Regions from separate parts of the Scandinavium tedordense genome, predicted to be linked through region 4. Evidence: predicted binding sites of a transcription regulator. Region 4 holds the regulator's gene; each other region holds the start of a gene.
What was found. Region 4 encodes PurR, which represses purine synthesis genes. Its sites were predicted from a motif close to CANGCAAACGTTTGCNTG; they were not measured.
Positions count from the first base shown of each region.

Region 1 (3,152 bases), on a different contig from region 4:
GCCGTTGCCCCTTTCGCTTTCTCGCCCGCCATGCGCAGGGCGTGGACTTCGGCGTGCGGTTCGCCCGCGCGGTAATGCGCACCTTCGCCGACGATTTCCCCGTCTTTCACGATGACGCAGCCAACGCGTGGATTCGGATGAGTAGTGAAGCGCCCCTGATTCGCCAGCTTCAGCGCACAGGCCATATACATTTCGTCAAGCATCGATCAGTCCTGTAAACGGGCGATCTCTTCGCCAAATTCTTTGATGTCTTCGAAACTGCGATAGACTGACGCAAAGCGGATATAAGCCACTTTATCGAGCTTTTTCAGCTGTTCCATGACCAGATTACCGATTTGCTTGCTTGGCACTTCACGTTCGCCGGTGGCACGCAGCTGCGATTTAATGTGGTTAACCGCCATTTCGACATCATCAGAGCTGACCGGGCGCTTTTCCAGCGCTTTTTGTAAGCCGCTGCGCAGTTTGTCTTCGTTAAACGGTTCGCGGACGTCGTTACTTTTCACCACCCGCGGCATCACCAGTTCGGCCACTTCGAAGGTTGTAAAACGTTCATTACACACGAGGCACTGACGGCGGCGGCGCACTGAGGAACCTTCTCCTACCAGACGGGAGTCGATCACTTTGGTATCTACGGCTAAACAAAATGGGCAATGCATGGCGCGTCCTGACGAAGAAAAATAACATATTCCTATTTTACCACGACCCACCCCACGGCGTCATTTTGAGACAATCCCCCGATGGCATCCAGGACGATACTGCTACCATTACTGTCGACAGAACCTTGAAAGGACACCTAACGATGACACGACGTTTAGTACGAATTCTGGCGCTGGGCAGCCTGTTTACCCTTAGCGCCTGTGCACAGCAGCACGAAGTACATCAGATGCAGCAGAGCGTCACCGCGCTCAATAAAGATATGACCACGCTGAATCAGGAAACCGTGAAGATAACCCAGCAAAACACCCTGAATGCGAAATCTGCAAGCGGTGTGTATCTGCTGCCGGGATCTAATACTCCAGCCCGCCTGGAAAGCCAGATTGGTACGCTGAGAATGTCGCTGATTAATATCGCGCAAAATGCCGACGGTATGCGCGCCACGCTGCGTATTCAGGGCGAATCCAATGATCCGCTTCCCGCGTTTAGCGGCACCGCCGAATGGGGCCTGATTCAGGGCACCACTGACAACTATCAGGAAGTGAACGTCAAAAACCAGTTGATCAACGCCCCGGCCAGCGTCCTCGCGCCGAGCGATGTGGATATTCCACTTCAGCTCAGCGGCACTGATCCAAAGCAGCCCGTTTTCGTGCGTATTCACGATATTCAGCCCGCCAGCGTTCAGTAATTTCTTATCACCGGATAGCGACGGTTATCCGGTTTCCCTCCCCTTTTTCATCACCCTTCAACACGCACTGCAATCTTTGCTGTTTTTCAGAAATCCCTGGAAACATTTGAGAGAATCCGTACAATCCCCGCCGATAATGCACGCAAACGTGAACGCAATCGATTACGTACTTGAGAAAACTGTGAAACACCACATATTTTTGTGAGCAATGATTCTTATAATAGGCCTCGCAGAAAACAGTTACATTTAGAAACGCCCAAGCGGTTCTTTTTCACTCCCCGAAAGGGATTTCAACAAGTGGCATAATGATGAAAAAAACATTAATTGCAGCCGGTGCAGTGCTCGCGCTTTCTTCGACTTTCACGGCAAACGCAGCCGAAACTACCAAACCAGAGTATGTCTCTGACTGGTGGCATCAGAGCGTCAACGTGGTAGGCAGCTACCACACCCGCTTTGGACCGAAAATCAATAATGACGTTTACCTGGAATACGAAGCGTTCGCCAAGAAAGATTGGTTCGACTTCTACGGCTATATCGATATCCCAAAAACCTTCGGTGCGGGTAACGGTAACGACACCGGTATCTGGGACGACGGTTCACGTATGTTCATGGAAATTGAACCGCGCTTCTCCATTGATAAGCTGACCGGCACCAGCCTGGCATTCGGCCCATTCAAAGAGTGGTACTTCGCGAACAACTACATCTATGACATGGGTGCTCACGGCAACGATGCCAGTAAGCAAAGCACCTGGTACATGGGTCTGGGCACCGATATTGATACCGGCCTGCCAATGAGCCTGTCCCTGAATGTGTATGCCAAATACCAGTGGCAGAACTACGGCGCCGCGAACGAAAACGAGTGGGATGGTTACCGCTTCAAGGTGAAATACTTTGTGCCAATCACCCAACTGTGGGGCGGCCAACTGAGCTACATCGGCTTCACCAACTTTGACTGGGGTTCAGACCTGGGTAACGAAGACTTCCGTGACCTGAACGGTAAGAAAGCGCGAACCAATAACTCCATCGCGTCCAGCCACATTCTGGCACTGAACTACGATCACTGGCATTACTCTGTGGTCGCACGTTACTGGCACAACGGTGGCCAGTGGAACGACGATGCAAGCCTGAACTTCGGTGACGGCGACTTCAGCGTCCGCTCTACCGGTTGGGGTGGCTACCTGGTTGTCGGTTATAACTTCTGATAATCCGCGGTTAGTGAAAAAGCCCGGCGGCGCAAGCTTGCCGGGTCTACGCGAAGCCCGGTAAGCTTAGCGCCACCGGACATATTAAGACTCACGACTTACACGACAACGCACTCGCAGGGTCCAGTAACCACGGCCGCAAATATCCTACGGTATTTGAGAACGGCAACACCCACTCGGGTAAACGAATCCCGACCTCTTTTTCAATAAAAGCCCGTCTCGCCTGCACCCTCGCCCACAGCTGCGGATAGTCCGCCGCCAATTGCTGACGTAACGATTCATCTGCCAGCGCCACCGTGTCTTCAATGCTCGCCCCTGCATATCCCGCCCGGGAAGGAATAATATCGATTTGCAGCAGCATGCCGCTGGCCAGCGGAATGTCAGAGCCCGCAGACACCGGTGAACACAGCCATTCTTCATCCGCCACAAGATGCCCCGGATTGAGATGCCAGTGATATTCAGCCTTCGGCAGCACGTCTTCAATCAGCTGGTACAGCTCACCGCCGGTCATGCCCGGACGAATATTTTCCAGCCACGCGACCACCGCGCGGAAATACGGAATCGCGACGACATCCAGATAATCGCTGACCGCATCCGGCAACTGTCCG
Region 1 is NZ_JALIGG010000051.1:113,744-116,895, forward strand. Features, by position in the region: gene ribD (bifunctional diaminohydroxyphosphoribosylaminopyrimidine deaminase/5-amino-6-(5-phosphoribosylamino)uracil reductase RibD) at 1-203, opposite strand, end outside; gene nrdR (transcriptional regulator NrdR) at 207-656, opposite strand; gene MUU46_RS05730 (SadB/YajI family lipoprotein) at 800-1,342, shown strand; gene MUU46_RS05735 (nucleoside-specific channel-forming protein Tsx) at 1,651-2,544, shown strand; gene MUU46_RS05740 (M24 family metallopeptidase) at 2,636-3,152, opposite strand, start outside.
Region 1: MUU46_RS05735 (nucleoside-specific channel-forming protein Tsx) is a predicted target of PurR. The motif match lies at 1,494-1,511, and genes of this name have one in related genera.

Region 2 (3,152 bases), on a different contig from region 4:
CTTTGGCGAACGCATGGACCGCGCCGTTTTCAGCCGCGTGGAACCAGTTCACCTGAGCCGGATGGGCGCGGTTTGCCAGGGTATCGAGCATCGCCAGCATTGGCGTCTGGCCGACACCGGCAGAAATCAGCGTCACCGGTGCGGTGGCGTCAACGGACATAAAGAAGTCACCGGCAGGTGCGGCAAGATAAACGGTATCGCCCACACGGGCTTCGTCATGCAGCCATTCTGACACCTGGCCGCCGTTTTCGCGCTTCACCGCAATACGGTAGTTTTTGGCGTTCGGGCTGCGGGTCAGTGAATACTGACGGATCTCCTGATGCGCGAAACCTTCCGGTTTCAGCCACACGCCGAGATATTGACCCGGCTGATAATCGGCCACGTCGCCGCCGTCTTGCGGGGCAAACTCAAACGCGGTGATCAGGGCGCTTTGCGGCGTTTTGCTGACTATCTGGAATGCGCGCGTGCCTTCCCAGCCGCCGATTTTCGCGGCGCTTTGCTGATAAATTTCACCTTCGCGGTTAATGAACACGTCGGCCAGCACACCATAGGCTTTGCCCCAGGCGTCCAGCACTTCCTGGCCCGGGCTGAACAGCTCGTCAAGCGTCGCCAGCAGATGGCCGCCAACGATGGCGTACTGCTCGGGTTGGATCTGGAAGCTGGTGTGTTTCTGGGCGATTTTTTCCACCGCGGGCAGCAGGGCGGCCAGGTTTTCAATATTGCTGGCGTAGGCGGCGATGGCGTTGAACAGCGCTTCACGCTGATCACCGTTACGCTGGTTGCTCATGTTGAAGATCTCTTTCAACTCCGGGTTATGAGCAAACATGCGATCGTAAAAATGTGCGGTGAGTTTAGGGCCAGTTTCGACCAGCAGGGGAATGGTGGCTTTCACCGTCGCGATGGTTTGTGCGTCAAGCATGTCTATGTCCTTCTCGGTTTCTTCATCATGTTTCTAATGATGCATTTTAAATGCATCTTATAATAATGACCCTATGATGTAAATGGTTCTTTGAAAGATGAAAAATGTGCATCACAAACCTGAAAAGAAATCCGCTTAAAACTCGAGTGCCTTTATCGCTCAAACCCTTGCGTAGCGGCAAGGTAATCGTTTGCGTAAAATCATTTGTCAAGACCTGTTATCGCAGAACTTATCAGTTATACTGTTGGCCGTTGCCCAAAAGGGCCCCCTTTTTTAGCGGTAAAACTACTGTTAGCTGAGTCAGGAGATGCGGATGTTAAAGCGTGAAATGAACATTGCCGATTATGATGCCGAACTGTGGCAGGCGATGGAGCAGGAAAAAGTACGTCAGGAAGAGCACATCGAACTGATCGCCTCCGAAAACTACACCAGCCCGCGCGTGATGCAGGCGCAGGGTTCTCAGTTAACCAACAAGTACGCTGAAGGTTATCCGGGCAAACGCTATTACGGCGGCTGTGAATATGTTGATATCGTTGAGCAGCTGGCTATCGATCGCGCCAAAGAGCTGTTTGGCGCAGACTACGCCAACGTGCAGCCGCACTCCGGTTCCCAGGCGAACTTCGCGGTTTACACCGCGCTGCTGCAACCGGGCGATACCGTTCTCGGTATGAACCTGGCGCAAGGTGGCCACCTGACTCACGGTTCCCCGGTCAACTTCTCCGGTAAGCTGTACAACATCATCCCTTACGGTATCGATGAGTCCGGTAAAATTGACTATGAAGACATGGCGAAGCAGGCGCAGACCCATAAACCGAAGATGATCATCGGCGGCTTCTCGGCTTACTCCGGTGTGGTTGACTGGGCAAAAATGCGTGAAATCGCTGACAGCATCGGCGCATACCTGTTCGTTGATATGGCACACGTGGCCGGTCTGATTGCCGCAGACGTATACCCGAACCCGGTTCCACATGCTCACGTCGTGACTACCACTACCCACAAAACCCTGGCGGGCCCGCGCGGCGGCCTGATCCTGGCGAAAGGTGGTGACGAAGACCTGTACAAAAAACTGAACTCTGCCGTGTTCCCAAGCGCGCAGGGCGGCCCGCTGATGCATGTCATCGCCGCGAAAGCCGTTGCGCTGAAAGAAGCGATGGAGCCAGAGTTCAAAGTCTACCAGCAGCAAGTGGCGAAAAACGCGAAAGCGATGGTGGAAGTGTTCCTGAACCGCGGCTACAAAGTGGTATCTGGCGGTACTGAGAACCACCTGTTCCTGCTGGATCTGGTAGATAAAAACCTGACCGGTAAAGAAGCCGATGCCGCGCTGGGTCGCGCTAACATCACCGTCAACAAAAACAGCGTACCAAACGACCCGAAGAGCCCGTTTGTGACCTCTGGTATCCGTATCGGTTCTCCGGCTGTGACTCGCCGCGGCTTCAAAGAAGCTGAAGTGAAAGAACTGGCTGGCTGGATGTGTGACGTGCTGGACAACATCAATGATGAAGCCGTTATCGAACGCATCAAAAGTAAAGTGCTGGATATCTGCGCCCGTTTCCCGGTTTACGCGTAATATACTGAATTTACTTTAAATGTTGGGCACCTAAGGTAGTAATGCTAGTCAGTTAAGGATGTGAGGCCTGTTAAATCAGGCCTCAATGAAGGAAAACGGGGCTACAACCCTGATTCCTTTGTTGTCCTTCCAAGCAGAAAATATGAATATTCATTCATGAAAATGCTTAGCTGATCGGCCTTATACCTAAGGTGTCTTTTTTTTTTATAAAATAGGATGGCTGTGCTTTTCATAATGAAAGGTAAGATACAGAGAACCTGACATTATAGCATGCTCTGAAATCTGAATTGCTCTTAATAATATATTCAATAAGATTGAATTGCAGATACTGAAAAGCACTTGTATGGTGTTAAACACAACTACTGAAATTAGTTAACTATTTCTTGGTTTACGTGAAAGTTGTTTATTAATTCCCTTATCATACCCAGGGATGGAGGGGTGATAATAGTGTACTAATGAATAATGCAAAATAAACACACGGATAATGAAGGTGTCAGCGTGCCAAAGGGAAGGGACATTTAATGGATAATAGAAGGTTTAAGGAACAAGCACAGCCAATCTTGCAAAGAGCGCTATTATATGCCAGAAGTAGATTACCATTAAAAGCAGCGAATAAATTTTACCTTAATAAAAATGTGACAAATGAATGGATGGTTACAGACCCTA
Region 2 is NZ_JALIGG010000054.1:383,793-386,944, reverse strand. Features, by position in the region: gene hmpA (NO-inducible flavohemoprotein) at 1-919, opposite strand, end outside; gene glyA (serine hydroxymethyltransferase) at 1,233-2,486, shown strand; gene MUU46_RS10755 (hypothetical protein) at 3,008-3,152, shown strand, end outside.
Region 2: glyA (serine hydroxymethyltransferase) is a predicted target of PurR. The motif match lies at 1,099-1,116, and genes of this name have one in related genera.

Region 3 (3,152 bases), on a different contig from region 4:
TTCCACGTAAGCGTAGGCTTCATGCCCGCGCGCATAGCCGTATGTCAGACGCGTGTAGTAAGGCTTCTGGCTGAGAAGCGGCAGGCGCTGCTTCACATCGGCCCAGCTATCAGGATTGCCTTTTTGTTTCGCGGTTAGCGCCCGGGCATCGAGCATATGCGCATACCCCATGTTATATGCCGCCAGCGCAAACCAAATCCGTTCCTCTTTCGGCACCGTCTCCGGCACCTTCTCCATCATGTCCTGTAAATAACGCATCCCGCCGCTGATGCTCTGTTCGGCATCGGTTCGGTCGGTCAGGCCCAGACTTTGCGCGGTATTTTTGGTCAGCATCATCATGCCGCGCACGCCGGTTGGGGAGGTCGCCAGCGGGTCCCAATGGGATTCCTGCCAGGCAATGGCTGCCAGCAGACGCCAGTCAATTTCCTCGGCGTACTTCTGGAACAGTGGCTCAAAATCGGGCAGCAGATTATCTACCGCACGCAGGAAGGTGCGGGTATCGAAATAGTCGAAGTCGTCGCCGTGGCCGAGATACTTCTCTTCAAGGCGCGCCAGGGTCCCGTCTTCATTAATGTTGTTGAAGAAATCGAGCATCGCTGCAGGCAGCGTGTTATCGCTATCCTTCAGGCTAAACCAGGTGACAGGCTGTTCATCCGTGATATCCAGCGCCACCGCCAGCTCCGGGTGAACGCGCTGGAACAGGCTGATCGCCACCGAATCGGCAATAGTGTAATCGAGCTTACCGTCGATAATATCGTCCATCAGCTCAACGCTGCCGCGCTTATCGTCCACCGCCCATTCGAGGTTAGGGTACTTTTTCACCTTCAGAAACTGTAAATCGGTGATCGCCACGTGGCCCGGGGCAATGGTTAATTGCTGTGCGGTGATATTATCTAGTGTCCGCGGACGGAAACTGCCTTTGCGGTAAACCAACTGCTGAGATACTGAGTAGTACGCCGGGCCAGCCTGATAGTTTTTGGTGCGCTCGCTGTTGTACACCAGACCGGCGGCCAGCATATCGGCATCGTCGTTATCGAGGTCATCAAACAGCTGACTGATGTTCTGGCGAACGGTGATTTTGAGCTTAACGCCAAGATAATTGGCAAATTGCTGAGCCAGTTCGTAGTCGAGGCCGTAATCTTTTTCGTTAATGCTGGCGAACGTCAGAGGAGAAACCAGGGTACTGACGCGCAGCTCACCGCGCGCCTGGATAGCGGCGATGCGATTCTCTGGTTTGCTGAACCAGGGAATAGAGGGCCATAGCGCCGCTGCCAGTAGCAGGGTGACAATGCCGATAAACAGATAATTAATCTTTAATTTTTTCAATTAGTTAATTCTCTGTGAAGAGAGCGATCTCAGGCAATAGTTACCGTGTTAAAGTTTAGGGGCAATTCAGAATGAGCGGCATTTTGCTTAACAATGCCGCAGTTGGCAACCCATTCATGCATTTCACCGCATCGGGTGGTAAAACGCAGCGGCAATTTTATTTTGACGCAAACGGTTACGTCGCTGCTTCAGATCCACTATAATGGCGCCCGTTTTCCGCCATTGCGCACACTGAAACCCAGAAGACGAGAGACTTATGATGGAAATTCTGCGTGGTTCGCCTGCACTGTCTGCATTTCGTATTACTAAACTGCTGGCACGTTTTCAGGCAGCCAACCTTCCGGTCAGCAACATTTACGCCGAGTACGTGCATTTCGCCGAACTGAACGCACCGCTTTCAGAACAGGAGCATGACCGACTGGCACAGTTGCTGCAGTATGGCCCAAGCCTCAGCAGCCATACGCCCGCTGGAAAATTACTGCTCGTCACCCCCCGCCCTGGCACCATCTCCCCCTGGTCTTCAAAAGCAACCGACATCGCCCATAACTGCGGCCTGGACACCATCGTCCGCCTCGAGCGCGGCGTTGCGTACTACGTTGAAACCTCAACCTTGAGCGACGCTCAATGGCGCCAGGTAGCGGCAGAATTGCATGACCGCATGATGGAAACCGTATTTGGTGCACTGCAGGATGCGGAAAACCTGTTTGCCCATCATCAACCGGCCCCGGTTTCCAGCGTGGACATGCTGGGTCAGGGACGTCAGGCGTTAGTGGAAGCCAACCAGCGTCTCGGGCTGGCGTTGGCGGAAGATGAAATCGACTATCTGTTCGACGCGTTCACCACCCTGAACCGTAACCCGAACGATATCGAACTCTACATGTTTGCGCAGGCCAACTCTGAGCACTGCCGACACAAAATTTTCAACGCCGATTGGGTTATCGACGGTGAAGTACAGCCGAAGTCGCTGTTCAAGATGATCAAAAATACGTTCGAAAAAACCCCGGACCACGTGCTATCTGCTTATAAAGATAACGCCGCGGTAATGGAAGGTTCGGACGTCGGTCGCTTCTATGCCGACCGTGACGCCCTGCGTTATGACTTCCATCAGGAACCGACCCACATCCTGATGAAAGTAGAAACTCACAACCACCCGACGGCCATCTCTCCGTGGCCGGGTGCGGCGACAGGTTCCGGCGGTGAAATTCGCGATGAAGGCGCTACCGGGCGTGGCGCGAAGCCAAAAGCCGGGCTGGGCGGTTTCTCCGTTTCCAACCTTCGCATCCCCGGCTTTGAACAGCCGTGGGAAGAAGATTTCGGTAAACCAGACCGTATTGTGACGGCGTTGGAGATCATGACCGACGGCCCGCTGGGCGGTGCTGCGTTCAACAATGAATTTGGTCGCCCGGCGCTAAACGGCTACTTCCGTACCTACGAAGAGAAAGTAAACAGCCACAACGGCGAAGAGCTGCGCGGCTATCACAAGCCGATCATGCTGGCTGGTGGGATCGGCAACATCCGCGCCGATCACGTGCAAAAAGGCGAGATCAACGTCGGTGCGAAACTGATCGTTCTTGGCGGCCCGGCGATGAATATCGGCCTCGGCGGCGGGGCGGCCTCCTCCATGGCATCCGGTCAGTCTGATGCGGACCTGGATTTTGCCTCCGTCCAGCGCGATAACCCGGAAATGGAACGTCGCTGTCAGGAAGTCATCGACCGCTGCTGGCAGATGGGCGAAGCGAACCCGATTCTGTTTATTCACGACGTCGGCGCGGGCGGTTTGTCCAACGCTATGCCGGAGCTTGTGAGCGACGGTAACCGCGGCGGGC
Region 3 is NZ_JALIGG010000054.1:402,137-405,288, reverse strand. Features, by position in the region: gene mltF (membrane-bound lytic murein transglycosylase MltF) at 1-1,326, opposite strand, end outside; gene purL (phosphoribosylformylglycinamidine synthase) at 1,583-3,152, shown strand, end outside.
Region 3: purL (phosphoribosylformylglycinamidine synthase) is a predicted target of PurR. The motif match lies at 1,491-1,508, and genes of this name have one in related genera.

Region 4 (3,152 bases):
AATGGCTGGCGGTACCGCTGTTTGAACGACGCCATCGCGACGTAGAATTAACCCCCGCAGGTGCCTGGTTTTTGAAAGAGGGTCGCTCTGTTATCAAAAAAATGCAGATCACCCGCCAGCAGTGTCAGCAAATTGCCAACGGCTGGCGTGGCAATTTGGCCATCGCGGTGGATAATATTGTGCGCCCGGAACGTACCCGGCAGATGATTGTCGATTTCTATCGCCACTTTAAGGATGTCGAACTGTGCGTTTTCCAGGAAGTATTCAACGGCGTGTGGGATGCGTTATCCGACGGGCGTGTAGAGCTGGCGATTGGCGCCACACAGGCGATCCCGGTCGGTGGGCGTTACGCATTTCGTGATATGGGGATGCTGAGCTGGAACTGCGTGGTGTCGAGTCAACATCCGCTGGCGCAGATGCCCGGCCCGCTCAGCGATGATGTGTTGCGCAACTGGCCGGCGCTGGTACGGGAAGATACCTCGCGATCGCTGCCGAAACGTATCACCTGGTTGCTGGATAATCAAAAACGGATTGTGGTGCCGGACTGGGAATCTTCCGCGACCTGTCTTTCCGCTGGTCTGTGTGCCGGAATGGTGCCCACGCATTTTGCCCGTCCGTATATCGACAGTGGTGAATGGGTGGCGCTGGAGCTGGAAAATCCGTTCCCTGATGCAGCGTGCTGCCTGACCTGGCAACAAAATGACATGTCACCGGCGCTGAGCTGGCTGCTGGAGTATTTGGGGGACAGTGAAACGTTGAATAAAGAGTGGTTACAGGAGCCGGAATAACCGGCTCCTGAGAGGTCATTAACGGCGGTAGTCGCGGAATGGGCCGTCGGCCACCGAGCGGCGCTCGATCAGGCGAGGATGCACTTCAATAGACTGCGACTCTTCACGCTTATTGACGATGCGATCCAGCAGCATATCGAAGGCCGCTTCACCCAGCGAATCCTTAGGCTGGTGGATAGTGGTCAGGGCAGGGGTAAAGAAGCGCGCGTTGCGCACGTTATCGTAACCAATGACTGAAATATCCTGTGGAACACGCAGACCCATTTCGTCTGCGGCACACAACGCACCCATCGCCATAATGTCACCGCCGCAGAACACGGCGGTTGGGCGTGGCTGTTGTGCAAGAATTTGCTGCATGGCGCGATAGCCGGATTCCGGCTCAAAATCACCCTGAACAATCCAGTTTTCAGGCACGTTGATTTGCGCTTCTTCCATGGCTTTCATGAAGCCCGCCAGACGTCCGGCGCCGGTGTTACGCTCCATCGGGCCAGGAATGACGCCGATTTCACGATGACCGCGTTCGACCAGATAGCGTCCGGCAATATAGCCCCCCTGGAAAGCGTTATCATTCACCGAGTCGGTAAAATCAGCTTTAGATTCGCCCCAGTCCATCACCACCATCGGGATGTGACGGTACTCTTCCAGCATCTCGAGCACCGACTGCGGGTATTCGGAACACATCACCAGTAGGCCATCGACGCGCTTTTGCGCCATCATTGAAAGATAGGCGCGCTGTTTTTCAAGGTTGTTCCAGGCATTACCCAAGATCAGGGTATAGCCTTTCTCGAAGCAGTTTTTCTCAACGGCTTCAATGATTTCAGCAAAATAGGCAGCTTCACTGCTGGTTGCCAGCAGGCCGATTGTTTTGGTGTGATTCACCTTCAGGCTGCGTGCCACGGCGCTTGGGGAGTAGTGCAGCTCTTTAATGGCCGCCCATACCGCGTTACGGGTATCTTCTGCCACGAAACGCGTCTTGTTAATTACATGTGATACAGTTGTAGTGGAAACGTTTGCGCGTTTCGCTACATCTTTAATAGTTGCCATTCGTTCTCACTCCAGACCCTTTCCTTACGCCTGATTACCGACACGAAAACGTTTGCCTTTACACACCCTTAACACAATTCAACTGAATTGCAGTACGCCGGGAGACAGACAGGACGACGGGAGGGGGTCAATGGCTGGTACGCTTTTAAATTAGCGTGGAATTTTGTCTGATTCTGAGGCAAAGGGAAAGAGAAAAATCGCTATGAGCCTAAAACCTGGAAGATTTTTGCGTATATTTGTGCAAAAATGAGCAAGCTCACTTTTGTTGTGGGGATTAAAAGGAGAAAAATTGATGAGTACCGACCTGAAGCTCTCTCTGATGACCACCGTTATCGCTTTGGCGCTGATCGTTGCTGCCGCGCTGACTGCTGTACTGCACTGATTTATCCGGAGGGAGAGCTCTCTTCCTCCTTCTCATTTTCCTTCCTGATTGTTATCAAATTCGCAAAAAACTTTTGCCATTTTGTTTACTTTTGTTTTTTTGTGATTGATGTCATGCTTTTGGCTTCTGCTTTCGCACTGTCTCAATGAGATGGCTTACCGGAGTCGTTACATGAAAATCAATTTCCCCCTGCTGGCACTGGCTGTTGGGGCATTTGGCATAGGTACCACTGAGTTTTCGCCAATGGGCCTGCTGCCTGTCATCGCCAAAGGTGTGGACGTGTCGATTCCCGCGGCCGGAATGCTGATCAGCGCCTATGCCATTGGCGTGATGGTCGGTGCCCCGCTGATGACGCTGCTGCTTTCACATCGCGCGCGCCGTAATGCGCTTATTTTCCTGATGGCAATTTTCACGCTCGGCAATGTGCTGTCGGCTATCGCGCCGGATTACACTACGCTGCTGTTGTCGCGCATTATCACCAGTCTTAATCATGGCGCTTTCTTCGGCCTCGGCTCGGTTGTGGCTGCAAGCGTAGTGCCTAAGCACAAGCAAGCCAGCGCGGTGGCGACCATGTTTATGGGGCTGACGATTGCCAATATCGGCGGCGTTCCGGCGGCCACTTGGCTTGGTGAAACCATCGGCTGGCGAATGTCGTTCCTTGCGACGGCCGGACTTGGCCTGGTGGCGATGGTCAGCCTGTGGTTCTCGTTACCGAAGGGCAGCAGCGGTGAACGCCCGGACGTAAAAAAAGAGCTGTCGGTTCTGATGCGCCCACAGGTGCTGACGGCGCTGTTGACGACCGTGCTCGGGGCCGGGGCGATGTTCACGCTCTACACCTATATTTCGCCAGTGCTGCATACCATTACGCATGCGTCACCGCTGTTCGTTACCGCCATGCTGGTACTGATTGGCATCGGCTTCTCTATCGGTAACTATCT
Region 4 is NZ_JALIGG010000056.1:74,678-77,829, reverse strand. Features, by position in the region: gene punR (DNA-binding transcriptional activator PunR) at 1-788, shown strand, start outside; gene purR (HTH-type transcriptional repressor PurR) at 807-1,832, opposite strand; gene cydH (cytochrome bd-I oxidase subunit CydH) at 2,125-2,214, shown strand; gene MUU46_RS13510 (MFS transporter) at 2,386-3,152, shown strand, end outside.